3 regions of the Pectobacterium colocasium genome follow, and region 1 is predicted to be linked to each of the others. Evidence: riboswitches for the same ligand, from Rfam matches in the RefSeq annotation. Region 1 holds a riboswitch; each other region holds the start of a gene.
The links. A riboswitch is a leader RNA that binds a small molecule or an ion and turns the genes downstream of it on or off. The one in region 1 is predicted to bind thiamine pyrophosphate.

Region 2: another riboswitch for thiamine pyrophosphate. It lies ahead of thiM (hydroxyethylthiazole kinase); the one in region 1 lies ahead of thiC (phosphomethylpyrimidine synthase ThiC).
Region 3: another riboswitch for thiamine pyrophosphate. It lies ahead of thiB (thiamine ABC transporter substrate binding subunit); the one in region 1 lies ahead of thiC (phosphomethylpyrimidine synthase ThiC).

Annotation. Positions count from the first base shown of each region.
Region 1 covers NZ_CP084032.1:241,432-251,991, reverse strand. Annotated here, with positions in the region: gene purD (phosphoribosylamine--glycine ligase) at 1-545, shown strand, start outside; gene LCF41_RS01125 (DUF1481 domain-containing protein) at 630-1,316, opposite strand; gene hupA (nucleoid-associated protein HU-alpha) at 1,321-1,593, opposite strand; gene LCF41_RS01115 (YjaG family protein) at 1,798-2,388, opposite strand; gene nfi (deoxyribonuclease V) at 2,466-3,155, opposite strand; gene hemE (uroporphyrinogen decarboxylase) at 3,171-4,235, opposite strand; gene nudC (NAD(+) diphosphatase) at 4,384-5,166, opposite strand; gene rsd (sigma D regulator) at 5,275-5,736, shown strand; TPP riboswitch at 5,859-6,029, shown strand; gene thiC (phosphomethylpyrimidine synthase ThiC) at 6,143-8,098, shown strand; gene thiE (thiamine phosphate synthase) at 8,095-8,736, shown strand; gene LCF41_RS01080 (HesA/MoeB/ThiF family protein) at 8,738-9,517, shown strand; gene thiS (sulfur carrier protein ThiS) at 9,514-9,714, shown strand; gene LCF41_RS01070 (thiazole synthase) at 9,716-10,501, shown strand; gene thiH (2-iminoacetate synthase ThiH) at 10,498-10,560, shown strand, end outside.
Region 2 covers NZ_CP084032.1:3,450,566-3,461,125, reverse strand. Annotated here, with positions in the region: gene LCF41_RS15685 (DUF3750 domain-containing protein) at 151-924, shown strand; gene LCF41_RS15680 (LysR family transcriptional regulator) at 941-1,912, opposite strand; gene LCF41_RS15675 (VOC family protein) at 2,057-2,443, shown strand; gene LCF41_RS15670 (sulfite exporter TauE/SafE family protein) at 2,516-3,283, shown strand; partial or broken gene LCF41_RS15665 (hypothetical protein) at 3,336-3,872, shown strand; gene adhP (alcohol dehydrogenase AdhP) at 3,926-4,936, opposite strand; gene LCF41_RS15655 (GGDEF domain-containing protein) at 5,186-6,109, opposite strand; gene ahr (NADPH-dependent aldehyde reductase Ahr) at 6,263-7,282, opposite strand; TPP riboswitch at 7,444-7,540, shown strand; gene thiM (hydroxyethylthiazole kinase) at 7,577-8,371, shown strand; gene thiD (bifunctional hydroxymethylpyrimidine kinase/phosphomethylpyrimidine kinase) at 8,368-9,171, shown strand; gene psiE (phosphate-starvation-inducible protein PsiE) at 9,324-9,731, shown strand; gene yegS (lipid kinase YegS) at 9,760-10,560, opposite strand, start outside.
Region 3 covers NZ_CP084032.1:4,068,374-4,078,933, reverse strand. Annotated here, with positions in the region: gene ilvB (acetolactate synthase large subunit) at 1-1,202, opposite strand, end outside; gene LCF41_RS18415 (family 43 glycosylhydrolase) at 1,718-3,340, shown strand; gene thiQ (thiamine ABC transporter ATP-binding protein ThiQ) at 3,345-4,055, opposite strand; gene thiP (thiamine/thiamine pyrophosphate ABC transporter permease ThiP) at 4,042-5,649, opposite strand; gene thiB (thiamine ABC transporter substrate binding subunit) at 5,625-6,608, opposite strand; TPP riboswitch at 6,689-6,785, opposite strand; gene sgrR (HTH-type transcriptional regulator SgrR) at 6,823-8,481, opposite strand; gene sgrT (glucose uptake inhibitor SgrT) at 8,572-8,736, shown strand; gene tnaA (tryptophanase) at 8,921-10,321, opposite strand; gene tnaC (tryptophanase leader peptide) at 10,429-10,539, opposite strand.

The sequences.
Region 1 (10,560 bases):
TGGATCAGGTAATTTGGCCAACCGTCAACGGCATGGCCGCAGAGGGAAATACCTACGTCGGTTTCCTGTATGCGGGCCTGATGATTTCTGCCGATGGTCAGCCAAAAGTGATCGAGTTCAACTGTCGTTTTGGCGATCCAGAAACACAGCCAATTATGTTGCGCTTACGCTCTGATCTGGTGGAACTGTGTCTGGCAGCCTGTGACGGCACGCTGGATCAGAAAGATTCCATCTGGGATGAACGTCCGTCTCTGGGTGTGGTATTGGCCGCAGGCGGCTACCCGGCTGACTACAACACGGGCGATGTGATTTCCGGCTTACCGCAGCAAGATGCCGAAGATGGCAAGGTCTTCCATGCTGGTACCAAGCTGAACGGTATTGATGTCGTCACCAACGGCGGCCGCGTACTGTGCGTCACCGCACTGGGCAATACCGTCGCTGAAGCGCAGCAGCGCGCTTACGAAATCGCAGCAGGTATTCAATGGCAAGGTGTATTCTGTCGAAAAGACATCGGCTACCGCGCCATTGAGCGCGAGCAAGCCTGATAGGCGATCCTGATAACGATTGTCTGATAAATACTGAAGCCCGGAGAAATCCGGGTTTTTTATTGCCAGATTTTTAGATTAACGTTATTTAGGCTGCCATTGGCAAACATCATCTTCCACCACCAGCAATAGCTGCGTCCCTTCCGGCGCTTCCAGCCATGCGACGTTTAGCGGGCGCGTGGCATGCACTTTTTGCTCTGCAATCCATTCACGCGAATCATTGTCAAAATCAGGGCGAACTACCGTACCGTCACAAGACTGAACCTGTCCTTCCAGCCATTTCCCTTGTTTTAGCGTCACCTTGCCTGCACGCAGTACATCGCTCAACTCCAGCATGCGCTTAGCATCAAACTGATAGAGCGCGATATCATCGTCAGAAACCGATTCACGCCTTTCGGCAAGTTGCCGCTGCATAAAACTGACGGTTCCATCTTCTGCAAAGCGCAAGCGCATATCTTCTTTTTGCGCGCCGAGCTGATTACGCTGTATCTCACGCAGCTTATCCTGCTGGAACGTATAGCGAGTCACCACCAGGCCGTTACCCTGAAGCGGGTTGAACACGGTGGTCAGCGCCGTCGTATTCTGCGCATCGTCTTTACGCCACAAACGCACAATACCGCGATCGGCAACATAACCGCTGGCAAAAAACTCCGGCGGTGCGGTGCGACTACTACAGGCCACCACAGCAATAAGCACGAGGCCTGCGCCACACAATCGTCGTAAAAGCAAAAGGGGCGAAAACGCCCCTCTGCTTAAACTTTTAACCGACATGGGCTTATTTAACAGCGTCTTTCAGAGCCTTACCAGAAACAAACGCTGGCACGTTGGCAGCAGCAATTTTGATTTCTTTACCGGTTTGTGGGTTGCGGCCAGTGCGCTCATTACGATGGTTGACTTTAAATGTACCAAAACCAACTAATTGTACTGCATCACCTTCTTTCAGAGACTCGGTAATTGCCGCCAGAGTTGATTCCAGAGCTGCTTTAGCCTGTGCTTTTGACAGATCAGCTTTGTCCGCAATTACATCAATCAGTTGAGTCTTATTCATAAGTTATCCTTACAGTGTGTTTATCGCTTGCTAAGCATCGAGTGCGACGGATATGCCATCTCCCTTTTCAGGGTGTGGTAGCACTCTCCTGCATACACGCACCGACAGCCACTTTTTTTACGCCCCCCAAATGTAGACCAGACAGGGTGCGAATGTGAAGCCTTAAGACAGGCCATTTCAGGCCTTAAATCACGTTTTATCGCGTTATTGATGCAAATTTATCCCGATGTTACTACTTCCGGCCTCGCGCAGATCGGAACGGAGCCCTTTTATCAGCTCAATGTCGCGTTCTTCACAGGCCGCCAACAGGCGAAAAATCTCCCATTGGATGTCCCATTCTTCTTCAATTGCAGGCAAAACCTTTAGCTCATCGTCGGTCATTTCTTTGCCTGCCTGCGTCATTTCCAACATGGCAACTGTGCGGATGGACGTTTCGCTAATCGCTATCGCATGTTCGAGCGTTGCACCGCTTAAACGCGAATGAATCAGCTCGCCCAACGCGATACAGGCATCAATAGCCGGGTAGACGCCGTAAAGATCGTAATCTTCCGCAGCAGGAATCGCTTCTTCCAGCTTTTCCAACTGGCTATCGAAATTAACCTTCGCATCTTTAACAACCAATGTTTCCCATACCAAATCGAGAATGCGGCGGTAAACCATCGCATCGCCGAACTCTGTTTGACGACAGAACTCGTGGTAGTTGGGATACATACGTTCACAAAGGCATGCCATAAAAGTGACATGCTGCCAGCTTGCCAGTTTTTCCAGACGTAAATGAATGGGGTTACGTAACATTTTTATGCTCATTAACAGCGACGGACGGCAGTGTACCTGAAATCACAGTGACGCCCTATGCCTGAATTCCTAAAGTTTTACGACAATACGTTAGCATCTTGCTGCCGTTGCCAACGCACAAATGCGGGACGATTCGATGCAACCGCATCAGCCCAGCGGGTCGGCTCCGGTAAACGGTAACCGCGCATACAACATTGTACCCAGTGCAATGCACTGTCTTGTCCAACTCGGTGCCCCGTCGCCACAAACAGCGGATTACAGCGCGCTTTGCTGCGCCAGACCCAGCCAATCTGCTCGCCCTTATCCAGTAACGGCTGCTGGCTGCCGACGCTCTCCGCCAACGGTTCAAATCGGCCACACAGCCGACTTTTTGCCACACCAATCGTCGGAACATCAACCAGCAGGCCAAAATGGCTGGCAACGCCGAGGCGCCGTGGGTGAGAAATCCCATGCCCATCGACAAACAGCAGATCGGGTTTCTGTTCAAGCAATGCCCACGCGGCAAGCAGCCCAGGGCATTCGCGAAATGAAAGAAAACCGGGGATATAGGGCATCGTCGTGCTGATACGCGCAATCTTGTATTCTACCAGCTCCAACGAAGGATAGCGCATTAGCGCAATCGCCGCGCGAGTGACCGAGCCTTCTTGCTCAAAGCCAACGTCAGCACCCGCGATAAACGCAGGCTGCTCAAAAGGTACATCGTCGTGCCGAATCACATCAGAAGCGCGGGCCAGTTGCTCAACCCGCAGCTGTTGTGTATCAATCACATCATCTCCTGTGAATCATGCGTGATAAGGGCGAGACAACCGATGGACAGCCTCAACAAACACGCCCGCATGTTCCGGCGGCACATCTTGGTGAATGCCATGACCCAGATTGAAAACATGCCCGTTGCCTTGCCCAAATCCAGCAAGGATCGACGCCACTTCCTGCTCGATCCGTGCAGGATCGGCATACAACATCGACGGATCCATATTTCCCTGTAGCGCCACTTTATCGCCTACACGGCGGCGTGCATCAGCAATATCACTTGTCCAGTCTAGCCCCAGCGCGTCGCAGCCTGTCTCCGCCATCGCTTCCAGCCACTGGCCTCCACCTTTGGTGAAGAGCGTCACTGGCACACGGCGACCGTCGTTCTCACGCAGTAAACCATCAACAATCTTATGCATGTACCGCAGGGAGAATTCTTTGTAGTCACGTCCGCTCAGCGCGCCGCCCCAGGTATCGAATACCATCACTGCCTGCGCACCAGCACGAATTTGCGCATTGAGATAGAGAATGACGCTATCCGCCAGCTTATCCAGCAACAGGTGTAGCGTTTTAGGCTCAGCAAACATCATTTTCTTGATGACGGTAAACGCTTTGCTGCTACCGCCCTCAACCATGTAGGTCGCCAGCGTCCACGGGCTGCCCGAGAAACCGATCAACGGCACTTCACCGGCGAGGTTTTTACGAATCGTCCGCACTGCATTCATCACATAACCGAGCTCCTGCTCAGGATCGGGAATCGGCAGGTTAACCACATGGGCATGAGACGTAATGGGAGAGTGAAAGCGTGGGCCTTCCCCCGCTTCAAAATAGAGCCCTAATCCCATGGCATCAGGGATGGTCAGGATATCGGAGAACAGGATTGCCGCATCCAGCGCATAGCGCCGTAAAGGTTGTAACGTGACTTCGCAAGCCAGTTCTGCGTTTTTACACAGCGACATAAAATCCCCCGCCTGTGCGCGCGTTGCCTTATATTCCGGCAAATAACGCCCCGCCTGACGCATCATCCACACCGGGGTGACATCAACGGGTTGGCGCAATAACGCCCGCAAGTAGCGATCGTTTTTCAGATCAGTCATGTTCTTTTCCTTTCAACCTCACGGCGGTTCGACACCGGATAGATGTGATGAAACGGATGCGTTATAAAACGAACGCTTTATAAAACGAATACGCTATGACGCGAGTACGTTGTGTACATGAGTCATTCATGGCGCAAATAGTACCACGTCAGCCTTCGTTCTCGTGATAAGCGCGACACAACACCACCGTATCCTCGATAAGTCGACGCGCCACGGTGCCCGGCGGGGGCAGTTGCGGGAGTTGGTCATAGCGGAACCAGCCCGCGTCACGCAGCTCTTTTGGGTCGTGCTTAATGTCTCCACCCGCATAATCGGCCATAAACGCCATCATCAGAGAATGAGGGAATGGCCAAGGCTGCGAACTCACGTAACGCAGGTTTTTTATCTGAATTTGGCTCTCTTCCATTACCTCACGCACGACCGTCTGTTCCAGCGTTTCGCCGACTTCTACAAACCCAGCCAGCACGGTGTACATGTTTCCGCGATGTCGATTGTGCTGCGCCAGCAGAATCTCATCACCACGGCGAATCGCGACGATGATGCAAGGCGCGATCTGCGGATAATAACGTTCTTTGCAGTGGTGACATAAGCACGCCAGCTCCGTTTTGCTCCGCACCATTTCATGGCCGCAGTAACCACAAAAACGATGGGAACGATAAAACTCAGCCAACTGTACGCCTCGCCCCGCGAGCTGGAATAACCCCACGTCCTGATCGAGCAGTTGGCGAACCGAGGCCATATCGGTATCACGGCCCTGACACACCAGCCAGACAGGCTGTTCTTGCCATTCGCCGATTTGGCGAGCCGTTTTCCCCTGCAGAGACCACTTCGTCGCCGTTCCACACGGTAATTCTCCCTGGGGCAGCCAGATTTGTACCGCATCGCTAACCACCCACCAGCCGGTCTCATCACCTTTTAGCGTCTGTTCCATATCTTTTTATTGCTCCACTGCCACTTCACTGGCATTTTACATTCAGAGTGATTACATAAGTTTTATAACTGGGATTTCAGTTATTTCTTACCGTTCACGGAGTCAACAATGCTAAACCAGCTACAAAGTCTGACTGAATACGTTGGTGGCAATAATGCGTTAATCGACCAATGGCTACAAGCGCGTAAGCAGCTTCTGGTGGCTTACTATCATCTGGTTGGCATCAAGCCGAACAAGGATGCGCTTTCTCTTCTGGATGAAGAAGCATTGGATCATTTTTGCCAGAATCTGGTGGACTATCTTTCTACCGGTCACTTTCACTTATACGAAAAGATGCTGCACGAAGCAGCGACACACAGCGAACAACTATTAGCCCTTTCTACCCAGCTCGACCTCGCCCTGCAAAACAACACGCAGCAAATCATGACGTTTTACGATAACCATCTGGCGACGGCTATCGACCATGATAACTGCCTCGAATTTCAGCAGGCACTCTCCAGCGTCGGTGAAGCTCTGGAGGAGCGTTTTACGTTAGAAGACAACATGATCCGTCTGGTTTACGACAACTAGCGGTCATTTGACGTTATTTAAGAACATCGCCACACGCTGTACAGGCAAAACCGTCACGCTTTGACATCCGCGTTTTGCCGTCATACAGTGTAGGGGTTTTATTGGCCCGTTTAAGAAACGGGCATATCTTGTCGGAGTGCCTAGCGTGCTCGTGTTTTGTTTTACGAAAGCAATCGTTTTACGAAAGCAATCGTTTTACGAAATCTATGAGCGCACAGGCTGAGACCGTTAATTCGGGATCCGCGGAACCTGATCGGGTTAATACCTGCGAAGGGAACAAGAGTAATGCACCTCATTGAGCCCAAGGCTGCGTATTCCTACATACCTGCTCTGATGCCCAATATCATTATTACTCCCTCCGGCTCCAGACAAGCAATCTTCCCTTTACGTCTTACAGGAACTTGCTATGTCTACAGAACCCTTGTCTATAAACACAGTGCCGTCAAAATCGGGTCGCCGCGAGCAGCGTGCCGCCGCCCAGCAGTTTATTGAAACCTTACAGGGAACGGCCTTTCCCAATTCCAAACGCATTTATCTTACGGGCTCGCGCGACGACATCGCCGTACCGATGCGGGAAATTCAGCTCAGCCCGACGCTACTCGGCGGCAGCAAAGACAATCCTCAATACGAACCCAATGAACCGATCCCGGTTTACGATACGTCAGGGCCTTATGGCGACCCCGCCGCCCAACCCGATGTCCGCGTTGGGTTAGCGAAGCTGCGCGCCAGCTGGATTGCCGAACGTCACGACACCGAAGCGCTATCCGGCGTCAGTTCCGATTTCACCCAGCAGCGTCTGGCAGATGCAGGACTGGATCATCTGCGCTTCGAACACTTGCCACGGCCGCTACGTGCCAAAGCAGGCAAACGCGTCACCCAACTCCACTATGCGCGACAGGGAATCATTACCCCGGAAATGGAATTTATCGCTATTCGCGAAAATATGGGACGCGAGCGTATTCGTACCGACGTGCTGCGCCAGCAGCATCCGGGACAAAGTTTTGGCGCCCTACTGCCGGAAAACATCACACCGGAATTTGTCCGTCAGGAAGTGGCCGCCGGTCGCGCCATCATCCCTTCCAACATCAACCACCCAGAATCAGAGCCGATGATTATCGGACGCAATTTTCTGGTGAAGGTTAACGCCAATATTGGTAACTCCGCTGTGACGTCCTCCATCGAAGAAGAGGTGGAAAAGCTGGTCTGGTCTACCCGCTGGGGCGCGGATACGGTGATGGATCTCTCAACCGGCCGTTATATTCATGAAACCCGCGAGTGGATTCTGCGTAACAGCCCCGTCCCCATCGGTACCGTGCCAATCTATCAGGCGCTGGAAAAAGTGAACGGCGTGGCGGAAAACCTGAACTGGGAAATGTTCCGCGATACGCTGCTGGAGCAGGCGGAACAAGGCGTGGACTATTTCACTATCCACGCCGGCGTGCTGCTGCGCTACGTGCCAATGACCGCTAAACGCCTGACCGGCATCGTTTCACGCGGGGGTTCCATCATGGCGAAGTGGTGCCTGTCGCATCACAAAGAGAGCTTCCTGTACGAGCACTTCCGTGAAATCTGTGAAATCTGTGCCGCTTACGATGTCGCGCTGTCGCTGGGTGACGGCTTACGCCCCGGTTCCATTCAGGATGCCAACGATGAAGCCCAATTTGCCGAACTGCATACGCTGGGCGAGCTGACCAAAATCGCCTGGGAATACGACGTGCAGGTGATGATCGAAGGCCCCGGCCATGTTCCGATGCAGATGATTCGCCGCAACATGACCGAAGAGCTGGAGCACTGTCACGAAGCCCCGTTCTATACACTCGGCCCGTTAACTACCGATATCGCACCGGGTTACGATCACTTCACCTCCGGCATCGGCGCCGCCATGATCGGCTGGTTCGGCTGCGCGATGCTCTGTTACGTCACGCCGAAGGAGCATCTTGGCTTACCCAATAAAGAAGACGTTAAGCAGGGACTGATTACCTACAAGATCGCTGCCCACGCTGCCGATTTGGCAAAAGGTCACCCCGGCGCACAGATCCGTGATAACGCCATGTCAAAAGCACGCTTCGAATTCCGCTGGGAAGACCAGTTTAATCTGGCGCTCGATCCCCAAACGGCACGTGCCTACCACGATGAAACGCTGCCGCAGGAATCCGGTAAAGTCGCTCACTTCTGTTCTATGTGCGGCCCCAAATTCTGCTCGATGAAAATCTCACAGGAAGTACGCAACTACGCCGCGAAACAGGAAGCGGAAGCCAAACCGATTGAAGTGGGTATGGCGCAGATGTCGCAAGAATTCCGCTCTCGCGGCAGCGAGCTTTATCACAGCGCCACCAGCCTGCAAACCGAGGAAAGCAAATGACAGACTCGACGCCTTTTGCCCCAACGGCGCAGCGGCTGGGGCTATATCCCGTCGTCGATAGCGTGGAGTGGATCGAGCGACTACTCGGCGTCGGGGTGAAAACGATCCAGTTGAGGATCAAAGATCGGTCAGATGAACAAGCCGAAGCCGATGTGATCCAGGCGATCGCCTTGGGTCGTCGCTATCAGGCACAGCTTTTCATCAATGACTATTGGAAATTAGCCGTAAAACATCAGGCGTACGGCGTACATTTGGGTCAGGAAGATCTGGACACCGCCGATCTGGCCGCGATTAAAAAAGCGGGTCTGCGCTTAGGTGTTTCCACGCACGACGATCGTGAACTGGCGCGCGCGGTGGTGATAAACCCGTCCTACATCGCGCTGGGGCACATTTTCCCCACGCAAACCAAAGACATGCCATCAGCGCCGCAGGGGCTGGCCGAGCTGACGCGGCACATAATCGATCTGCAAGGCCGTTTTCCCACCGTTGCGATTGGCGGTATCAGCATCGATAGCGTCCCTGTGGTACTGGAAACGGGCGTCGGCAGTATTGCCGTCGTCAGCGCCATTACGCAGGCAACAGACTGGCGTCAGGCTACGGCAACGCTGCTCAGGATGATTGAAGGGCGGGAGGCATGACATGGTAACGAATCCCCATCCAACACCTGCCGGACTGAGCGATAGCGAATTTATGCGCTACAGCCGCCAGCTCATGCTGGAAGACATTGGCCCGGAGGGTCAGGAGAAGCTCAAAGCCGCCTGCGTTCTGCTGGTTGGCCTGGGCGGGCTGGGTGCTCCCGCTTCGCTTTATCTGGCCGCCGCAGGCATCGGTAAGCTGCTGCTTGCCGACGATGACTCGCTGCACATCAGCAACCTGCAACGCCAGATTCTGTATCGCACCAGCGACACCGACAAACCCAAAGCCGTGTTAGCACAACGTCAGCTACAGGCGTTAAATCCGTACTCGGAAACCATTGCACTTACCGAAAGGCTCAACGGTGACGCACTACACCACGCCGTCAGCCGCGCCGATCTGGTGCTGGATTGCAGCGATAACATGACCACTCGCCATGAGGTTAACGCCGCCTGCTTTAACGCAGGCAAGCCGCTCATCAGCGGGAGTGCCGTCGGTTTCAGCGGACAGCTCGCGGTCTTCACGCCGCCTTATCACGCGGGCTGCTACGCCTGCCTGTATCCCGATACGGCTGAACCACAGCGCAACTGCCGTACCGCTGGCGTGCTGGGGCCGGTGGTCGGCGTGATCGGCACACTTCAGGCGCTGGAAGCGATCAAACTACTGGCAGGTATGCCGTCCGCGCTGGACGGCAAGCTGAGAATGTTCAATGGCAAACAGCAGAGCTGGAACACGCTCCAGCTCACGCGCGCGCCCCATTGCCCGGTATGCGGGGGAGCAGCATGAGAATCACACTGAATGATGAGCCCTTTGAATTCCCAGAGGCCATCACGGTTGAAGCGCTGCTAAGCCAGATAAACCGGCTCCAGCCCGGCACGGCGCTGGCTATCAATCAGACCATTATCCCGCACGCCACCTGGTCACAGCATCAGGTTCAGGACGGTGATGATATTTTGCTTTTTCAGGCAATCGCGGGAGGATGACATGCTGCACATTGCCGATACGACATTAACTTCACGGCTGCTGACTGGCACCGGAAAATTCGCCACGCCAGAACTGATGCTAGCGGCACTCGAGGCTTCCGGTTCGCAGTTGGTTACGATGGCGATGAAACGCGTTGACCTGAACGGCGGCAATGACGCCATTCTCGCCCCGCTACGCCAGCTCGGCATTAAGCTGCTGCCGAATACGTCAGGAGCCAAAACCGCTGACGAAGCCATTTTTGCAGCGCGTCTGGCACGTGAGGCGTTGGGGACTCACTGGCTGAAGCTGGAAATTCATCCCGATGTAAAATACCTGCTGCCCGACCCCATCGAAACGCTGAAGGCCGCTGAACAGTTGGTAAAAGAAGGATTCACGGTACTGCCTTACTGCGGGGCCGACCCGGTACTGTGCAAACGGCTGGAAGAAGTCGGCTGCGCGGCGGTGATGCCTCTCGGTGCACCGATTGGCTCCAATCAGGGGCTACAAACGCGTGATTTTCTCCGCATCATCATCGAACAAGCACGCGTTCCGGTGATTGTCGATGCAGGCATTGGCGCACCCAGCCAGGCGGCCGATGCGCTGGAAATGGGAGCAGATGCCGTGCTGGTCAACACGGCCATCGCCGTTGCTCGCGATCCCGTCGCGATGGCGCGCGCCTTCCGGCTGGCAGTCGAGGCAGGTGGCCTTGCTCGTCAGGCCGGTCTGGGAAGTAAGCAGTTCGTCGCCAGCGCCACCAGCCCGCTCACCGGTTTTCTGCATCAGCAAGCGGAAGGAGCGGTGAGATGAGCGTCAATTTTCAAACCGTCTGGGAACAGCTCGACTGGGATGACCTGACGCTACGCATC
Region 2 (10,560 bases), 1.7 Mb from region 1:
AAATAGGTCAATATTTCACCCAATGTCTTAACCTTACCGACAACAGGCAGTAAACTGGTGAAATGCTTTTTTTGACCGATCTTCACTGTGGGCGCTCGCCCGCGGGCGTATCGATTCCGTTCCATCTCTTTTCTGTGAGCTATCTGGCCTATGACGTACCTCAAATTCTTGGGGATTGGGTTTATTTGTGTGCTGTTGCTGTCTTTTTGGCAAAGCTGGGCGCAGTCAACGCGTAACGGTGAAACGTTTAGCGGGCAAAGTTGGTGGTCTGCCAAGCGCGATTCTTCCGGCTTAGCGCCGAATCCTGTGCAATTTCGCCAAACGGCGATCGTGCAGGTTTATGCTGCACCGACCTACGGCTGGCGCGGGCTGGTGGCCGTACATCCGTGGATCATTTTCAAGAAGGCGGGGGAAACGCAATATCGCCGCTATGAGGTGGTGAGCTGGGGGAGCGATAACGTTGTCCGCCTGAACCGTTCGGTGGCGGATGCGTATTGGTACGGGGCGATGCCGAAGCTGTTGGTGGAGCACCGTGGCGACAAGGCGCAAGCCATGATCCCGCAGATTGAGGCTGCGATTAAAAGCTATCCGTGGCCAAAGACTTACCACGCCTGGCCGGGGCCGAATAGCAATACGTTTCTCGCACACATTGGCCGCGAAGTGCCTGCGCTCAAACTGGACATGCCCGCTAACGCTATTGGTAAGGATTACCGCCCGATCACGCGTCCGGTTGGGTTATCGCCATCGGGAAGCGGCGTGCAGATCTCGCTGTTAGGCGTGCTGGGGATCACGATGGGGGTTGAAGAGGGCATCGAAGCCAATATTCTGGGGCTGAACATGGGCGTGGATATGAACCCGCCAGCGCTGCGCTTGCCTTTTGTTGGCCGTCTCGGCTATGAGAAAACGGGCCGCGAAGAAGGCTAAGCGTAGCATCTCTTCCTTACGTTCCGCATTGTCGCAGGTGTGTCAGCAGATTGGCGACTTCGGGTTGCAGAATCGCGCCGGATTTCACGCCCAGCCAGAGCTGGCGTGAAGCCCACTCATCGGTGAGGTTGATGGCACGTAACCCGGTCCCCAGCACTTCCGGGCGAATCGCGCCTTCCGGCAAGACGCTGATACCCAGTCCCGCTTCTATCATCCGGCAAATACCGTCAAAGCTGCTGAGCTGCACCCGCAGGCGCAGCACTCTCCCTAGTTCATCCGACGCATCTCTCAGCTGTTTCAGCAGAGAGCTGCCGCTATTGAGGCCGACATAATCGTAGTGCAATGTGTCGTTAAAGCTCACTTCTGACCGTGCGGAAAGCGGATGTTGAGGAGGAACGAGAACAACCAGCTTGTCCTGACGGTAAGGAATTTTCTCGACGCCCTGTGAGCCGACATTGTCCGCGAAGATGCCGATATCCGCTTCCCCCATCGCCAGCGCGGTCACCACGGTTTTACTGAGCTTTTCCTCCAGGTTAATACGGATGAGTGGGCGAGTCTGAAGGAATGACGCCAGATCCTGTGGAAGAAACTGAATAACCGCCGAGGTATTTGCCCACATATGCACGTGGCCGCGCACGCCAACGGCGTAGTCGTTCATTTCGCTCGCCATGCGCTCGACGTTGCTCAACACATTGCTTGCAAGATTCACCAATTCTTTGCCTGCTGGGGTTAGCGCCAGGCCGCGCGGCATGCGGACAAATAGCGCACAGTCCACGGTACGCTCCAGTTCGGCGATTCGCTTGCTCAGGGCTGAAAGCGTGATGTGAAACTTCTCTGCGGCTTTCGTCAGGCTTCCCGTCTGGGCAACCTGCAAAAAGATGCGGAGCGACTGAAGGTCAAAATGCGCAGGATTAATCATGATGTATTGAGAGCCCTCAGCAGAACTGGAAACCAGCACAATAGCTGGCAGTTTGATTCCGCGCAGCATGTCGTCACATGGTTTATGTCAATCTATACGTTAACACAGCTGGAGGTTTTCCTGACAGGAAAGGGTCATTGACTATTCAGGGATTATCAAAAGACCGCGTTACTCCTAGGATGTGGGGAATATCATTAAGGATAGGGCTTATCAATGTCACTTATCGATCATATCGATCACCTTGTATTGACCTGTGTTGATCTTGCGGCGACCCGACATTTCTATGTTGATGTGTTGCAAATGCGGGAGGAAACGTTTGCAAACGGGCGCATTGCTTTTCATTTTGGTCATCAGAAAATCAATGTGCACCTGCGCGGAGCGGAGCATGAACCGAAAGCGCACCTGCCCGTCCCGGGAGCGCTCGATCTGTGTTTTATTGCATCGGTACCGCTAGAGCAGGTTATGGCGCATTTGGCGCACTGCCGTTGGCCAATTAGCGAAGGGCCGGTGATGCGAACCGGTGCAACGCAGCCAATCCGTTCTCTCTATCTGCGCGATCCCGATCTGAATTTGATCGAAATCGCGGAATATTTACCCTAAATACATTGTCTGCCTACCTGCTTGAAACGCAGTTCTCCAGATAGTCTTATGATATATAGGTCTGCATTTTCTATGTTTAGCTTAATGATGTTCAGCGATATCTTGTTGTGTTTGCTTTTGGGGATTGGGCTGGGGTTTTGCGGAGGTATGTTGGGGATCGGCGGTGGGCTTATTGCGATTCCTATTCTGGGTGTGCTCTTCGGGATGGATCAGCATATGGCACAGGGAACCGCGTTAGTGATGATTACGCCTAACGTGCTGATTGGTTTTCTACGCTATCGTCAACGTAACCGTATTGATACGCGAGTCGCGTTAACCCTGTGTGCTTTTGCGACGGGATCTGCCTACCTTGCCGCTCACATTGCGTCATCGATTGATGTTCACCACCTACAGCGTGCGTTCGCCACTTTCTTGCTGGTGCTGGCCGCGTACTATATGTGGCAGTGGTATAACAAAAAACGCAGCCAAACGCCGGAGAAGGTACTGTCGACCAAATATCTGCCGCTGCTTGGTGTCGCGAGCGGGTTTATGTCGGGCATTTTTACCGTTGGCGGCGGTTTGGTGGTGGTTCCCGCGCTGGTCACGCTGTTTGCCTTTGCGCAAACGCAGGCGCAGGGAATGGCGTTGATTCTCGTGGTTCCGGGGGCGCTGGCGGCACTACTGTCTTATTCGCAGGCGGGTAATGTTGACTGGAGTATCGGTTTACCACTGGCGCTGGGAGGGATCATCAGTGTGTCCTGGGGTGTCGCTGTTGCTCACAAACTTCCGGTCGCTTATTTGCGCGGCGCGTTTTGTCTCATGCTGGTCGGCGTGGGTATCACGATGTTGGTGCTGAAATAATGGTGTGAAACATCATCGTTATCGCTCTTAATTCCTATTTATTCCTTTAAATAGAGAGTGCCAGCTTTTACACGGTTTCACCCCTGTGCAGGATATCCGCGAGCCGGGCTACCAGTTTCCACAAGATAATCGCCCGTCAAAGCCGGTACCACTGACGCCGATGGTCGATTTTCCTCCAACGGAAAAGCAAGATTTCACTAATAAGGTCGGCGTGCTTATTACGATGGCGGAAGAGCAGCCACATACTACGGTACTGGCGTTCCTGTCCTCTGTGGATAACGATATCTTCCTGATTACGTTCCCTGAAACCTTTAAATCTCAACTGCTGAAACGCAATCCGCACTGCTTTTTTGCGATGGATGAGCGCAGCCATTATACCTTCGAGCGGGCAATTGAATGGAATTACACCCTTATTGAAGGGGAAGCGTTTATTATCGCACAGGACAATCCGCTCTACGAAAAAGTGCGCCATGAATTCGTCACCAAGAATCCGTGGGAAATCGCCTTTTTCACGCGCCCTGACGTCGAGGTTTACCATATTAAAAGTAAGCAGCTCGTATGCCCCGGTAATACCCAAGCGTTTGGCTAAAATATAAAAAATGGGATAGCGCGGTGCTATCCCGTTTATATAAAAAACGCCGTTTACATTGACAGATCAATCACCATGCGACCGGTGATTTTTCCGCCTTTCATTTCCGCAAAAATGGCGTTGATGTCTTTCAGCGGGCGACGCGTCACTTTCGGTTTCACTTTCCCTTCGGCTGCAAACTGGAACGCTTCTTTCAGATCTTCACGCGTGCCGACCAGCGATCCCAATACCTGAATGCCGTCCAGCACCAGACGCGGAATATTCAGATCCATGGATTCCGGCGGCAGGCCGACGGCGACAATACGCCCGCCGGCGCGAACGGCATCGACCGCGGAGTTAAATGCTGCACGCGCCACGGCAGTGACCACGGCCGCATGTGCTCCACCTACTTTTTCCTGAATGATTCTGGCGGCATCGTCTTTAGCCGGGTTGATGACCAGATCTGCGCCCATCTCTTTAGCAAAGGCCAGCTGTGCATCGTTGACATCAATCGCGATGACCTTCGCGTTAAAGACGTTCTTGGCATATTGCAGCGCCAGATTGCCCAATCCGCCTAGACCATAAATGGCGATCCACTGTCCTGGTTTGATTTGCGAGACCTTCACCGCTTTGTAGGTTGTCACGCCCGCGCAGGTAATGCTGCTGGCGGCGGCAGAATCCAGACCCTCCGGTACTTTTACCGCGTAATCGGCAACGACGATGCACTCTTCAGCCATCCCGCCATCAACGGAGTAGCCCGCGTTTTTTACTTCGCGGCACAGGGTTTCGTTACCGCTATTACAATACTCACAGTGGCCACAGCCCTGATAGAACCAGGCGACGCTGGCGCGATCGCCGGGTTTCAGTGAGGTTACGCCGGGTCCCACTTCTTTGACGATACCGATACCCTCATGGCCGAGCGTGATGCCGGTAACATCGCCAAAATCCCCGTCTTTGACATGTAGATCGGTATGGCACACGCCGCAGCATTCCATTTTCAGCAGGGCTTCTCCGTGCTGGAGGGGGCGCAGTTTTTTGTCCTGAATCTCAACGGAATGGTCTTTCGTTACGATGGCTGCTTTCATTCGTCTTCCTTTTACTGAATGTGTTGTGGGGGGAATGTGTTGTAGAGGTAATGTATTGGGTTCTACCTATAAAAGGGTACACGCTGGCCGAAAAGTTGATTAATCAGGAAGTATTTAATTTTGTTACAAAATGATAGCTGGCGGAGGAGCGAGTAAAGGCGAGGGGAATATCGTTTTCAGTAGTTTTTATGATGATTAGCTGAGTGGCGCGTCCGTGCGGCCGTATTGTGGGAATGAAACTACGTCGGGCTACTGGGTTTTTTCTTTCGGCTCAGGAGCCCATTCCACTTTGCCTTTACCGGTGTTTTTAGCCTGGTAAAGTGCGACATCCACGCGTTTCATAAAGTGTTCAGTGGGTTCCTGCGGCTGTTTTTTACCCGCGCCAATGCTGACAGAAAGGTGGTGCATATTCTTGATAATGATTTTGTTCGCGTTTTTTAATACCGACCTTGCCAGCGTTTCTGCCCGCTCTTGCGTTCCGGCATACAGAATAATCGCGAACTCTTCGCCCCCGATTCGGGTTGCTACGATCTCACTGTTATCGAAACGGGAAAGAATATGGCCGAACTTACTTAATATTTCATCGCCTTTTGCATGGCCATATTTATCATTAATGACTTTGAAATTATCGATGTCGATAATAAATAAATAGGGTGTTTTCGCTTCGAGTTTTTTTAATTCGTTAATAAAAAACCGACGATTAGGGAGCTGTGTGAGTTCGTCGCTGAATGACTGTATTCTGGCTTCGACATATTTATTATTGATTTGCTGTATCAGGGTATAGACACCAAATCCGACGCCAAACATCCCAATGATTCTCAGCAGATCTTCAACATAATACCCAACCAGTCTGGGCTGATAGATGAACTCATCCATAAAATCAAACGTGGCGGCGCATATCCAGACGTGCAGCCCGAGGCGAATGGATAACGCGGAGGTATGGTTCAGTGATATTTTACTGGTACAGGACAGGATAAAAAAAAGCAAAACCAGCGCAATCGAATCGGTATAAGACCCTGGATTATTGTGCAACTGTTCTTGAAAGTCACGGTGCTTGAAGAATACAAGGTTGAATATAATGACCAATGCAGACAATAGCAGGGCGAGCCTTACAGACGAGGAGGCTTTCTTATTTCTATCAATAAAATCGTGGTCATATTCTTTAAAAGGCATTGCGGCTCTCCTCTTGCATCACCTTTCAATCCTATCATGAAACCGATTGAATACATTCAGCATCGTTGTACGGGGCGGTGTAGTCCAGAGAATGGCGTTGGCTGAGCTGATGTGCAAAAAGCAGACGCCCGATTGCTCAGGCGTCTTTACCGATTAGAAATCGGCTTTCAGTACGACTCGGTAGCGGGCTTTGCCGTCGCGTACGTGCTGGATGGCCTCGTTGATTTTTGACATCGGGAACAGCTCTGTCTGCGGCTTCACGTTGGCACGCGCGGCGAGCTTCATCAGAGAACGCAGTTCATGCGGTGAGCCGGTAGAAGAGCCGGAAACGCTGCGGTCACCTGCGATGAGCGTAAAGGCCGGCACGCTAAATGGCTTCATCACCGCGCCGACGGTATGGAATTTCCCGTTATAGGCGAGTGCGTTGAAGTAGGGTTGCCATTCCAGATCGACGCTCACGGTGTTGATGATGAGATCGAACTGACCCGCTAATGCCGTCAGCGCTTGAGGATCGCGGCTGTTGACGACCTTATCGGCACCCATCGCCAGCACTTCCTGCTCTTTGGCTGGGTTTGAGCTGAACGCCGTGACTTCACAACCCATTGCGTGCAGGAGCTTAATCGCGATATGCCCCAGACCGCCGATGCCGATCACGCCGACGCGGCTGGTTGCGGTGACATGGTGCATTAACAGCGGTTTGAAAACGGTGATGCCGCCGCACAGCAACGGGCCTGCAGATTCGATATCGATGGAATCAGGAAGCGGGATAGCCCACTGCCAGTTCGCACGGATCTTATTGGCAAAACCGCCTTTATTCAGGATGGTCGGCACGCTGCCTTGCTGGCAGTTGGTTTGGCTGCCGCTGATACAGGCATCGCAGTGCCCACAGCTACGTGCCGTCCAGCCAATACCGACGCGCTGACCAACCTTTAATCCTTTGTTCTTCGCCGCGTTGCCCAGGGCGTGCACACGGCCAATTACTTCATGCCCGGCAACCAGCGGATAGCTCGATATGCCCCATTCGTTATCGATCATCGAGAGATCGGAATGGCACACGCCGCAGTAATCCACCACAACTTCTACGTCTTCCGCCTGTAGTTCACCCGCATCAAACTCATACAACTCCAGCGCTGCGCCTGCTTCCGGTGCGGCATAACTCTTTATCATCGTCATCACAATCTCCTCAGTATGGGTTTGATTAACCAGTCTAAAGGGTTATGGCGTTTTTCTCTATGTCACAACGTGCCTGTGGTTTTTCATTGGGTGTCGGGTGGGCAAGAGAAGCGGGGGAGCGCTTGCTTTACGTTACCCACTTACTTATGCTGCAAAGCGTAGTACATGACTCGGGGTGCCCTTCTTTGTGAAGGCTGAGAAATACCCGTACCACCTGATCTGGATAATGCCAGCGTAGGGAAGTCACGGTATGCCCACCGGTTGCCGCCTTCTTCCACGCCGGTTGGGAGACCTATGAACACGCGACCCACCGACCTTTCTGCCGCTCAGGCAGCAACCTCACTCACCCAATTCCGTTCTGCCTCGCCGCTGGTGCACTGCCTGACCAACGACGTGGTGCAATCTTTTACCGCTAATGTGCTGCTGGCGCTGAATGCGTCGCCGGCAATGGTGGTCGATCCTGAAGAAGCTGCGCAGTTCAGCGCGGTGGCCGATGCGCTGCTGATTAATGTCGGGACGCTGGAGCGCTCGCGCGCCGAGGCGATGCGAGCGGCGGTAAACCGCGCGCATCAGGCGGGGACGCCGTGGGTGCTCGATCCGGTTGCCGTAGGCGGGTTGACCTTTCGGCGTGAATTCTGTCGGGAATTGCTGGCGTGGAAGCCCGCGGCGATTCGCGGCAATGCGTCTGAAATCATGGCGCTGGCGGGCTTAGCCGCACAGGGGCGGGGTGTGGATAGCACCGATGACTCGCTGGCAGCGCTTCCTGCTGCACGCGAACTGGCGCGGCAAGTGGGGACGATCGTCGCGGTGACCGGCGTGGTGGATTATGTCACGGACGGCGTACGTGATATCGCGGTGACTGGTGGCGATAGCATGATGACGCGCGTGGTTGGTGCGGGCTGTGCGCTGTCGGCAGTCGTCGCGGGTTTCTGTGCTCTGGAGGGGGAACGCTTATCCCACGTAGCGGCGGCGTGCTATGTCATGGCTTTCGCGGGGCAGCAGGCGGCTTCGGTGTCTCAAGGTACAGGCAGTTTTATCCCCAACTTTCTCGACAGGCTCTATACCCTGCGCGCGGAGGATCTGGCATGAAACGTATCAATGCGTTGACGATTGCAGGCACCGATCCGAGCGGCGGGGCGGGTATTCAGGCGGATCTAAAAGCTTTTTCCGCGCTGGGGGCTTATGGGACGTCAGTCATTACCGCGCTGGTGGCGCAAAATACGCGCGGCGTGCAGTCCGTCTACCGAATTGAGCCGGATTTTGTCGCGGCGCAGTTGGATTCCGTGCTGAGCGATGTACGCATCGACAGCGCCAAGATTGGGATGCTGGCGCAGACCGATATTGTTGACGCGGTTGCCGAGCGCCTGCGTCACTACGCGGTGCCTTTTGTGGTGCTGGACACCGTGATGCTGGCGAAAAGTGGCGATCCGCTACTCGCACCCGAGGCGGTGGAATCGATCCGCCGTGAACTGCTGCCGCTGGTGTCCCTGATTACGCCCAACTTGCCCGAGGCTGCGGCGCTGCTGAATACGTCACCGGCCACCAACGAACGGGAAATGCGTGAGCAGGGGGAGGCGCTGCTGGCAATGGGCTGTCAGGCGGTGCTGATGAAAGGCGGTCACTTGAGTGAAGCGGAAAGCCCGGACTGGCTGTTCAGCCGACAGGCCGAACCGCAGCGCTTTAGTTCCCCGCGAGTGAATACCCGTCATACGCATGGCACCGGCTGCACGCTGTCTGCCGCACTGGCCGCGTTGCGACCGCGCCACGATAGCTGGAGCGAAACGGTCTACGCCGCGAAGGATTATTTGCAGCAGGCATTACAACAGGCCGACACGCTGGAGGTCGGGCACGGCATCGGCCCCGTTCACCATTTCCATCGCTGGTGGTAAAACCATAAGTAAATTGACTTGTACTTTGCGTGACATCTTTGCCAGTAATTTCAAACTAAATTAAGCGTATTTTGGCGTGACAGTGTGGGGGCATCCGGTTACTTTGCTGTGAAATCTTGGCGTTAATGTGAAACAGGGTGTGGGGATAACATATGGCAGGTTCTGCTCGCAGTGCGATGGCTGCCAAAGCGCTTCAGACGATACTCAATATCGGCCTGCTGGTGCTGGCGACTATTCTGGTGATTTTTTTAGTCAAAGAAACGTTTCATCTGGCGAAGGTGCTGCTGATCTCCAATGAGAAAGATTCCTCCTATCAGCTGATAGAAGGCATTGTAATTTATTTCCTGTATTTTGAGTTTATTGCGCTGATCGTGAAGTATTTCCAGTCCGGCTATCACTTCCCGCTGCGCTATTTTATCTACATCGGCATTACGGCCATCATTCGCCTGATTATTGTCGATCACAAAAGCCCGTCGGATACGCTGGTGTATTCTGCGGCGATCCTGCTGCTAGTCGTGACGCTGTACCTGGCAAACAGTAATCGCCTGAAACGGGAATAGGAGAAACAGGAATCGTCGAAACGCACCGCTATTCCAGCAGAGAGCACTGGGGCGGCAGCCGGCAGCGAATCGCGGCGGGAAGCACCTCGATACGGAAGCGTTTGGCGGTGAGCGGCTCGCCGTCCAGATTAAATGTCATATCATCCGGCGCGGTGATCTCCAGCCAGGGCAGGGTAGCGGAAATCATGTTCTGATTTTCGCTGCCGGTAAACCAGGCCTGAAGCATATTCGGCAGCAGCTCGGTTGCCGATAGTACGCTCAGTTCCAGCAGCCCATCATTGACCAGCGCTTCAGGGCAAAGCTGTTGTCCGCCGCCTGCCTGACGACCATTCCCCACCGCAATGACCAGCGTATCGCCTGACCAGTGAAAATCCGGCCCGCGAATCTCACAGCGCTCGGCTTGCAGCATGTCCATGCGAAATAGCGCGTGCAGCACGTAAGACGCACTTCCCAGTGCGGCCTTCATCTTGGCGGGTGTCTCGGTGGTAATGCGCGTGGCGAAGCCGCCCGTTGCCATGTTGATGAAATAGTGACTGTCGTTCACGTTGGCGACATCAATGGCGGTGACGCGGCCTTTGATCGCCAGCGTTAGCGCGTTGTGCATCTCCATCGGAATCTGACAACTGGTGGCGAAATCGTTGGCCGTACCCAGCGGGACAATCCCCAAACACGGGCGCACCGCTTCCGGCTGTACCGCTAATGCGGCGGCGACTTCATTGACGGTGCCGTCGCCACCGGCGGCGATCACGTTATCCGCGCTGAGCTGAATCGCCTCTTCTACATAGCGTTTGGCATCGCCATATTCCCAGGTCACGCGGACATGCAGCGT
Region 3 (10,560 bases), 1.1 Mb from region 1:
TGACGTGGACGCCGCAGCGGATAAGATTGAGCGACCCACATTTGGTGCTGGCCGACATCGGTTGCGATGATGGCATCATCCGTCAGTGCCTGCGCCGTGGCCTGTACCAGTCCATAATGGCTTAAGGGATCGTCAGCATTCGGCATGTTGAACGGAAACTCCTCTTGCAGCCCGCTAACGGTGGTGCGCCATACGTCACGCTGTTGCGGCGTAATCTGTGGCAGCAAGCGATCCAGCGCCTGTGCGACATCCGCGTTGATCGCCACGTGCGGTTGGCGGATCTTGCCCAATTCTGCGGGATCGATATCGATGTGAATGATGCTGGCCTGCGGGCAAAACTGTTCCGCTTTGCCAATCGCGCGATCGTCAAAACGCGCACCCAGCACAATTAACAAATCTGCCTGCTGTAAGATCAGATTGGTTGATCGTGCGGCGTGCATCCCCAGCATCCCGAGCGACAGCGGGTGATCGACGTGCATCGCACCCAGCGCCATCAGCGTCATGGTGGTTGGCAGGCTGGAACGCTCCGCCAGTTGAACCGCCTGTTCGTGCGCGGCGCTGCTAATGATTCCACCGCCCAGATAGAGCACCGGACGCTGAGCCGCGTTAATCATGGCAGCAGCCCGCTCGATCTCCTGCTGCGCGATGGTGGGTGGCGTATCGAGAGGAAAGACGCCCGGCAGTTCGCTTAGCTCAATGGTTGCAGTCTGGATGTCTTTTGGAATATCGATCCACACCGGGCCGGGACGCCCCGACTGCGCGATACGAAAGGCTTCCGGGATCACGCGTGGCAGATCGTTGATGTCGCGAACGAGATAGTTATGTTTGGTGACGGGAATAGAGATGCCGTAGGTATCGACTTCCTGAAACGCATCGGTGCCGATCATGCCAGAAGATACCTGTCCGGTAATACACACCAGCGGGATTGAATCCAGTTTGGCATCGGCAATCGCGGTGAGCAGGTTGGTTGCGCCCGGCCCGCTGGAGGCCATGCAAACGGCGGCACGCCCACTTGCACGCGCCATACCTTGCGCCATAAACCCAGCGCCTTGCTCATGGCGAGCCAAGACGTGGCGGATCGTCTTACTTTGTCCCAGAGCATCATATAACGGCAGCGCCGCGCCGCCGGGAATACCCGCTACGGTGGTGATGCCCTGCTGTTCGAGCAGCCGAACAATTAACTGAGCGCCTGTATAACGCATGCTTACATCCTTCATCAGGGCCGGTGCGGTGTCGGAGCGGGGAGGGTTGAAACAAGAAACCCCGCTCGGCTGGCGCCGGCGGGGTTTGAGAATCTGGTTTGGATTCGGAACCCGTTACGGCGCGCTGCCGACGACGACCACGACGACTGCCACGCGCACGACGACGACCGCGTCAACATGCGCGGTGCTTAGTAGTGCTGAAGTGGAAGAAGAGTAGTGCGTCACGGGAATCCTGTTTACTTATGTTATGTACTGTTATTTATGGTCGGGTGTTGTATTCGAATGAATTATCAATCGACAATTTATATAAGCACAGCAGTACAAAAAGACACAATACCTACAAGGTATAAAAACTGAATATGTCGAACTGGTCACAGTATATTGAAAATTTGACGGTGTGATTACCGCTTGATTTTTCGCCGCAGAACCAGAGAAGCGTGACTGTTTTCACAATTGGAACAGGGTTTCAATGTTATAAATTATAAAATAATCATTGGGATAGTGGGTGGTGACAAATGGGTGTGTCCCGAGCGGTAGGGAAAGGCGTATTAAGCGGTATCTTATTGATGACAATGGGTATCGGCACGGTGATGGCCTGTCAGGCTGGCCCTGCCAACGAATGGAAACGGGGTATTGAATATCAGCGTCAGGCGGATTTGGGCAATGGCTGTTATCTCAATCCGATTATTGCGGGCGATCATCCTGACCCCACGATTATCAAAGACGGGGATGATTATTACATGACGTTCTCGTCATTTGACGACATCCCCGGGCTGCTGATTTGGCATTCACGCGATTTAGTGAACTGGGAACCGCTTGGCCCCGCGATCGCGACGCCTGTCGATGCAATCTGGGCACCGGATTTGGTGAAACACGACGGCAAATATTATATCTACTTCACCACGAACCGGATTATCGACGCCAAAGGAACGAAAAAGAAAACGCTGTATGTGATCACCGCCGATAATATCCGTGGCCCGTGGACGCCACCGAAAGACACGGGCTTGAAAAATCCGGCCAGCGATCCCGGCCACGTGGTGGGAGAGGATGGCAAACGTTACATCTTTATGTCTGGCGGTAATCGCGTGCAATTAACGGACGATGGGCTGTCGACAGTCGGTGACATGGCGGTGGTTTATCAGGGATGGCAGTACCCGGAAGAGTGGGATGTGGAAAGCTTCTCGCAGGAAGGGCCGAAGATGCTGCGCCACGGCGACTACTTCTACATGGTGCTGGCGGAAGGTGGCACGGCCGGGCCGCCGACCGGACACATGGTGATTGCCGCACGCTCCAAATCGATCAACGGGCCGTGGGAAAACTCGCCGCATAACCCGATTATTCGTACGCAGGATCGTTCAGAGAAGTGGTGGTCGCGCGGCCATGCGACGCTGATTGAAGGGCCGGATAAAAATTGGTACATGGTGTATCACGGCTATGAGAACGGCTTTATGACGCTGGGGCGGCAGGCGATGCTGGAGCCGATTGTCTGGGGCGATGACGGCTGGTTCACGTCCGCCGGGTTTGATACCGGTAAGCCGATTCGCAAACCGGCAGGGGGCGAAGCGGTGCCGCACGGTATCGGCTGGTCTGATAGCTTTACCGACGAAAAATTTCCGGCACGCTGGCATTTCTACCGCGCCAATGTGGAAGAGCTAAAACGGGTTACGCTTAGCGACGGCACGCTGCATCTGAAAGCAAAAGGAACGTCGCCGAAAGACAGCGCGCCGCTGACGATGATCCCCGGCGATCAGGCTTACCAAATTGAGGTCACGGCGAATTTTGCCCCTGGCGCACAGGCTGGTTTACTGCTGTTCTACAACGCGAAGCTGTACGTCGGGCTGTCGTTTAATCAGGATGGCACCGTCATGCACCGCTATGGGCTGGAAAGAGCGGAGAAGAAACTGCCGCACATCACAGGCAATGAGGTGCAGATTCGGATGAAAAACGATCGTCATATCGTGACGTTTTACACCCGAACGTCGGATCAGGAAGCGTGGAAGAAATACCCGGTGCAGATGGAAGTCTCCGGCTACCATCACAACGTTGCGTATGACTTCCTCAGTTTGCGACCCGCCTTGTATGCGTCGGGCGAGGGCGAGGTCACATTCAGCAACCTGCGCTATCAGGCGTTGCCTTAACGCCTCAATCCGCAGACGGGCGTGAAATTCCCAGGATGGCGGCTGCATCGGCGCTGCCATCCTGTAGCGCTTGAGTCGGCCCGTCATAATAAATTTTTCCGTCCACGATCAGCACCGTACGTTTTGCGATCCGCATGGCATCATCCAGATTGTGGGACACCATCAACAGCGTGAATTCACGCTCCTGACACACACTTTCAACCAGATCGAGCATTTCCTGCCGCAGCGCCGGATCGAGAGCCGAGAAGGGTTCATCCAGCAGTAGAATGTGCTGGTGACGAACCAGACAGCGTGCTAATGCCGCGCGCTGGCGCTGCCCGCCGGAAACCTGAGACGGCAGACGATCCAGAAGATCCGCCAGACCAACCCGGTCGGCGATCTGGCGTAGGGTTTCACGCTGTGCGGCATTGAGACGCAGGCCGGGATGGAGCCCCAGCGCGATGTTCTGCCCGATCGTCAGGTGAGGAAACAGGTTATTTTCCTGAAACAGAATCGAAACCGGCCGTTTCGCGGGAGGCGTCTCGCGGTGAGAAGCGCCGTTCAGCAACAACTCGCCACTGTCTGCCATCAGGAAACCGGCAATCAGATTCAGCAGCGTACTTTTCCCTGCGCCGCTAGGGCCGAGGATAGCGATGCGCTCGCCCGGTTTGACGTGAAAATCAAAACGCATGGGCAAGTGCTGATAGAAGTAGGTCAATTTCTCAAGCGCGATCATGACGGCCTGCCAGTTTCTCAATCAGGGTAAATAACATAAAGCACAGCAGCATTAACAGCAGCGCCGTGACCGCGCCGTCGGCGCTGCGATAGGAACCAATTTGCTGGTACAGGTAGAACGGCAGCGTGCGGAATTGCTCATTGCCAAACAGCGCGATGACGCCAAAATCACCGAGTGACAGCACGCAGGAAAAGGCTAACGCCTGCGCGAGCGGTTGCTTCAGGGCGGAAAGCTCGATCAGTCTCAGCCGTTGCCAGCCGCGAATGTCCAGCGAGGTGCAGAGTCGATTGTAACGTTCGGCGACGTCCAGCATCGGATTTTCCAGCACCTTGATCGCATAGGGAATCGCCATCAGCGCATTAGTGAGCACCACTAGTGCGTAGGGGGATTGCGGCAATCCGATGCTGTTATTCAGCAGCAGGAAAAAGCCGGTTGCCAGCACAATACCGGGCATGGCGAGGATGAGCATACCACTCAGGTTCATCAACTGCCCGTAGAGCGGCTTCTGACGTAGCTTGAGCTCACGGCTGCTCCAGAGCAACATCATGGTCAGTACCAGACACAGGAGCCCCGCACCCAGAGCAATACGCAGCGAGGTCAACAGCGTTTGCCAGAGCACAGGTTGTTGCAGCACGGTAACCAACGAGCGGTTCACGCCATCGACCACGACGGCCAGCAAGGGAGGGATGACTAACAGCAACAGCGCGCCAATCAGCAGGCCGTCGATGAGGCGGCTTACGGCGCTATCCTGCGGGTTGCGCCAGGCAAGCTGCTGTGTGCTGCCGACGGGCAGAATGCGACCTAGCCGCTGGCTCAGTAGCACCAAACCCAGACAGCAAACCATCTGAATTAACGCCAGCAGCGCCGCGCGTGCCGGATCGTAATCAAAGCTTAATGCCTGATAGATAGCCAGCTCAATCGTCGTTGCCTGTGGGCCGCCGCCCAGCGACAGCACCGTCGCAAAGCTGGCAAAACAGAGCATAAAAATCAGTGCGCCGGTCGGTAAAATCTGTCGGCGCAGGGCGGGCCACTCCAGCAGACGGAAATGCTGCCAGCTGTTCATGCCCAGGTTTGCAGCCAACTGACGCTGTTCGGTGGCGATGCCTTCCAGCGACTGCAACAGCAATCGGGTTGCTAGCGGCAGATTGAAGAAGACGTGCGCCAGCAGGATGCCCTGCAATCCATAGGGAGAAAATGTGTATTTCAGGTCAAACCAGCCCAGCGCGGAGGCCAACCAGCCTTGTCTACCATATACACTGAGCAGGCCAAACACGGCGACCAGTACGGGCAGTACCAGCGTCATCGCGCACAGGCGCAGCAGCCAGCGGTAGCCGGGAAAGCGCCGTCGATACAGCGCTCTGGCGAGAAAAATGGCCGGAACGGTAGAAAACAGCGCAGAGAGAAACGCCTGCCAGAAGGTAAACCGAATAACATGCCAGAGATAGCTGTCATGCCATAGCGTGCGCCACTGGCTTTCGGGCGCCTGTAGCCACAGGGCACCGAAAGCCAGTGCGGCAACGGAAATTAACAGCGTTGTGGCCAGCAGCCCCGGCCACAGACGTCCGCCGATTAGTGGCTGACGGCGCGTTGCCATGCCTGAATCCACTGCGTCCTTTTATCGGCCACGTCCTGCGCGCTGAACTGCATGGCTTTTTCCGGCACCGCGAGCGTGGCGAAGCCCGCTGGCAGGTCAGTTTTAACCGCAGGGTACATCCAGTTCGTGGTGGGGATAGCCTGCTGGAAGGTTGGGCTCAGGATGAACTGCATAAAGCGTTTTGCCAGTTCGGGATTTTTGCTGGAAGCCAGCTGCCCGGCGACTTCAATTTGCAGATAGTGCCCTTCGCTGAAGGTTGCTGCTGCGTAGTTGTCTTTCTTCTCTTCAATGATATGGTAGGCCGGTGACGTGGTGTAGCTCAGCACCAGATCCGCTTCCCCTTTCAGGAACAGACCATAGGCTTCGCTCCAGCCTTTGGTGACGGTGACGGTTTTCTTCGCCAGTTTCTGCCACGCTTGCGGCGCATCATCGCCGTATACTTTCTGCACCCATAGCAGCAGACCCAGACCCGGCGTGCTGGTGCGCGGATCCTGATAGATCACTTTCCACGGCTCGTTGCTGTCCACCAGCTCATGCAGGCTTTTCGGCGGGTTCTTTAGTGTGTTTTTGTTATACACAAACGCGAAATAGCCGTAGTCGTAAGGGACGAAGGTCTTGTTGTCCCAACCGCCTGGCACCGTGACGGCACGGGTGTCCTGATTGTGCGGCGCAAACAGGCCGGTTTGCTCTGCCGCCTGCAACAGGTTGTTATCCAGCCCCAGAATGATATCCGCTTTGCTGTTCTTGCCTTCCATACGCAGGCGATTCAGCAGTGAAGCGCCATCTTCCAGCGCGACGAAATTCAGTTCGCACTCGCACTCTTTTTCAAATGCGGTCTTGATGACGGGCCCTGGCCCCCATTCGGAAGCGAATGAGTCATAGGTATAAACGGTAAGCGCAGGCTTGGCGAAGGCTGAAGCAGAGAGCAGTAACAGGCAAGGCAGGCTGGTTTTCAGCACGGTGGCTGAACGGTGTAGTAATTGATTTAACACTTTGCACTCCTGAGAATCATAGGGTGGCAAAGGACTTCGAGGCAGCAATAAGCCGCACTCTCAAATCCCTTCGCCGGTATTAACCGGATCAGGTTCGACGGGTATCTTCTCAGCGAAAAATCTTCCGCACCCCGTTGAGAACGGCACATTGTAAAGGGTTAAGCCGCGCAGCGAAAGGCTCTCAGCGTTCCGGCGGTGCAAACCAGGCAGATTTAAAATCAAACCAGCCCAGCATGTTCATCCTGACCCCGCGCATGCTGCGCTGTCCCTGAAGTTGCAGCCAGTGGTGCAGCAAAGGGTGCAGTTGGCCGCTGGCGATCAGCTTTTCACACCATTCCGCCATCGGCAGTGAGTGATTGCGCCACTGCTGTGCGTCCGCATGCAGATCGTCATCCAGACAGTGCTGCACCAGCGGGAGTTCGTAGAGCATCGCGAACAGGGAGAATTCGAGCGGCAAATAACAGTTCACGCTGCTAAACCAGATATCGCTCTCGGCATTGCCTTGATACCAGTCTTCGTAGCTGACCGTCTGGATATGCAGCGTGACGCCGTGCTGCGCCAGTAGTGTGCGCATAATCTCGCTTAATATCCGGTATTCAGGGTGTGCCTGATAGAACGTGAGTGTGACCTCCGTCAGCCCTTTCGGAAGGGATTGCGGCACATCGGGATGGTGATGGTGCCAGCGCGGGAGCAGGCTGTAGGCCGGTGACCAGTCACGCTGATTGCTGGTATTGGCGTGGTTGAGTAGCGAAATTGGGTTAAATACCTGCCTGAGCCACTGCTGTGCTTCTGGCTGTGATGCTAACGGTGAGCGTTTGTCGAACAGCAGGAAATAGCCGCCTTCTTCCATCCGGCTTTCCAACTGTTCGTGACGAGAATTGTCAGACTGTAGCTGGATGGAGACCGGCATTTCCTCCGGTTCGTCCGGTAGAACCCAGATATTGACCTCATCAATTAACGCCCGATAGCCAAAATAATCATCGAAGGCACGAATTTTCAATTGATTACTGTTATTACGCACCACGGCATACGGGCCAGTGCCGATCGGGTGCTGGGCAAAATCCGGTAGCGTTTGCCACTCTTGCGGCAAGATCATAGCGTGCACGCTACCTAATAGCCACGGTAGCCATTTATCCGGGCTGTGTAGCCGAATATCAATGACGAAGGGCATCGGTGAGGTGACGGCTTCAATATGAGAAAAGAGCGGAAACGGAATAAGACGAGAGAGTGACGTAGTGATGTCGTCCATTGTGAGCTCTCGACCATGATGAAAACGGATTGCCGGGCGCAGGTAGAAGCGCCAATGCAGGGGGGAAATACTCTGCCAGTGATGAGCCAAATCGGGTTCAATTTCCCCGTTTTCCTCATTTATATTGGTGAGTCCGCTGAAAATTTGCCGTGCGATGTGCATTTCTGAACGCCGTAGCGCTGAACCGGGCAGTAAATTGCGTAACGGACGGTAATAGAGGATGCGCAGAATATGCTTTCCTTGCCGGAAACTCCGCCCAAGATGGGCGAGTAACATCTGACGTACGGCTTCTTTATCACCCACCAACTGTACCAACTGCTCAATGCGATCCTGTTCTAGCAGATCCTCGGCCCGCTGCTGCTGGAGGGCCAATCCGGTATACACAAAAGAAAGCTGCGAACGTTTTCCTCTTCCGGCTTCTGCCTGCCACACGAGCCAGCCTTCCTGTTGCATTGCGTTCAACAGTGAACGAATATGGCGGCGAGAACAGTTCAGCACTCCGGTTAACTCTTGCAAGGTGGTGTCGGTGACCTGCCCCTGAAAGTGTTGCCACAGGCGGATGAACTGTTGTTGTAGACGAGGAGAAGACATAAAAGAGGAACTCCCTGCACCAAAGTCATCAATTTATCTTTCCCTATATTACGTCGATACTTTCTCACAAGGAAAGAGAGGAGGTGGCTGATGGCGATTTCCCGTTTGTACCTGTTCTATCAAAACTACTTATCGAGCTGTAAAGCAACGTGGTTGCGATGGATGTCTCCCCAGCAGCGCATCGCGTTATTGCAGCAGGCGACGCAGTGGCACCTGAAAGAGATGTCTGATGATGAGTACCGTCATTGGCTCTAGGTGGTCGAAACAATTTATTCTGTGTAAAAATTTTTTAAGTAAAACAATGTATTCTGAGTAATGGTGACGTTTCACCAGCCAGCGAATTTTTCGCTGGCTTTTTTTATGGTGTTTGCCTGCCGACTCGATATCGTGAATAGCGCTGATGCCCGCAGAGAAAGGCGTCGGGCATGCTGATAGCTGGTTATTCCACCGGTTTTAGGCGGGCGACAAAGTGCCGTAGTACGGGCGGTTCATAGGTGAACGTTAGCCCTTTAATATCGCTGGCGCGGGCTTTTAGTGTGATAAGGGCATCTGCAATATAGTCCATGTGGTCGTTGGTATAGACTCGACGCGGGATGGTGAGGCGCAGCAGCTCAAGCGGTGATGCTTTCTGTTGCCCGGTATCAGGATCGCGCCCCAGCAGAAGCGAGCCGATTTCAACGCTGCGGATACCGGCTTCCAGATACAGCGCATTGTTAAGCGCCTGTGCCGGAAACTGCTCTGGTGGAATATGGGGCAATAGCCGCGCTGCATCGACAAACACAGCATGTCCACCAACTGGGTACTGAATCGGAATTCCTCCGGCTTTCAGGCGTTCTCCGAGATAGGCGACTTGCCCAATGCGATAGGCCAAATAGTCTTCATCCATCCCTTCTTCCAGCCCGATGGCGAGCGCTTCCATATCTCGTCCAGCCAGTCCGCCATAGGTGACGAAACCTTCCATTGGAACGCAGCGAATGCGCACCTCGTTAAACAGGTCTTCATCACTACGGAAGCAGCATAATCCGCCGATATTGACCATCGGATCTTTCTTTGCGGACATCGTTAGCATATCGCCGTATTCATACATCTCATGCACGATGGCTTTAATAGATTTGTCCGCATAGCCCGCTTCACGCTGTTTGATAAACCAGGCATTTTCGCAGAAACGTGCCGAATCAATCACTACGGGGATGTGGTGCTGTTGTGCAATACGGTAAACCTCGCGCATGTTGCTCATCGAGACAGGCTGACCGCCGGAACTGTTACAGGTTACCGTGGTGATGATGGCGACGACATTCTCCGCACCATGCTGTGAAATCACGCTTTGTAACTGATCCAGATCGAAATCGCCTTTCCAGTCATAAGCCGTGTTGGTATCAAAGGCTTTTGGCGTAACGACGTTAATGGCCCGTGCGCCGTTTAGCTCGACGTGTGCAGCGGTGGTATCGAAGTGAAAATTGGAAATGAAGACGGGTTTTTTCGCGCCGCCAGCCCGCTGTTTCTTAGCTATCAAACACGGAAATAAAATCTGTTCGGCACCGCGTCCTTGGTGGGTGGGAATCGTAAATGGGTAGCCCAGCAGCGTTTCGACTTTTTCACACAGATGGTAGTAATTACGTGACCCCGCGTAAGCTTCATCACCCATCATTAAACCGGCCCACTGGCGGTCACTCATCGCGCCGGTGCCAGAATCGGTCAACAGGTCGATGTAGACGTCTTCGCTACGCAGTAGGAAAGGGTTATACCCCGCCTCTGTCAGCGCTTTTTCACGTTCCGCCTGCGTTGTCATGCGGATGTTTTCTACCATTTTAATGCGGAATGGTTCAGGAATGCGTTTCATGCCATCGATCTCCAGAAAAATTCTCCAGAAAAAAGAGTCCGTTGCGACACGTTATGTGACGCTGGGAAAGGAATACAGCAACGGGAAGCGATCAGCGCGGTGCTGATTCAGGCATGATGCGGGTGAGGAAAATCATTGGTGAGGCGATGGTCGATGTTAAACCAGGCCCGGCAATCGCCAGAGATGCTTAAACGGTAACGCTGAATCGTGCGCGCCATAGGCTCCTCTCACTCATTGAA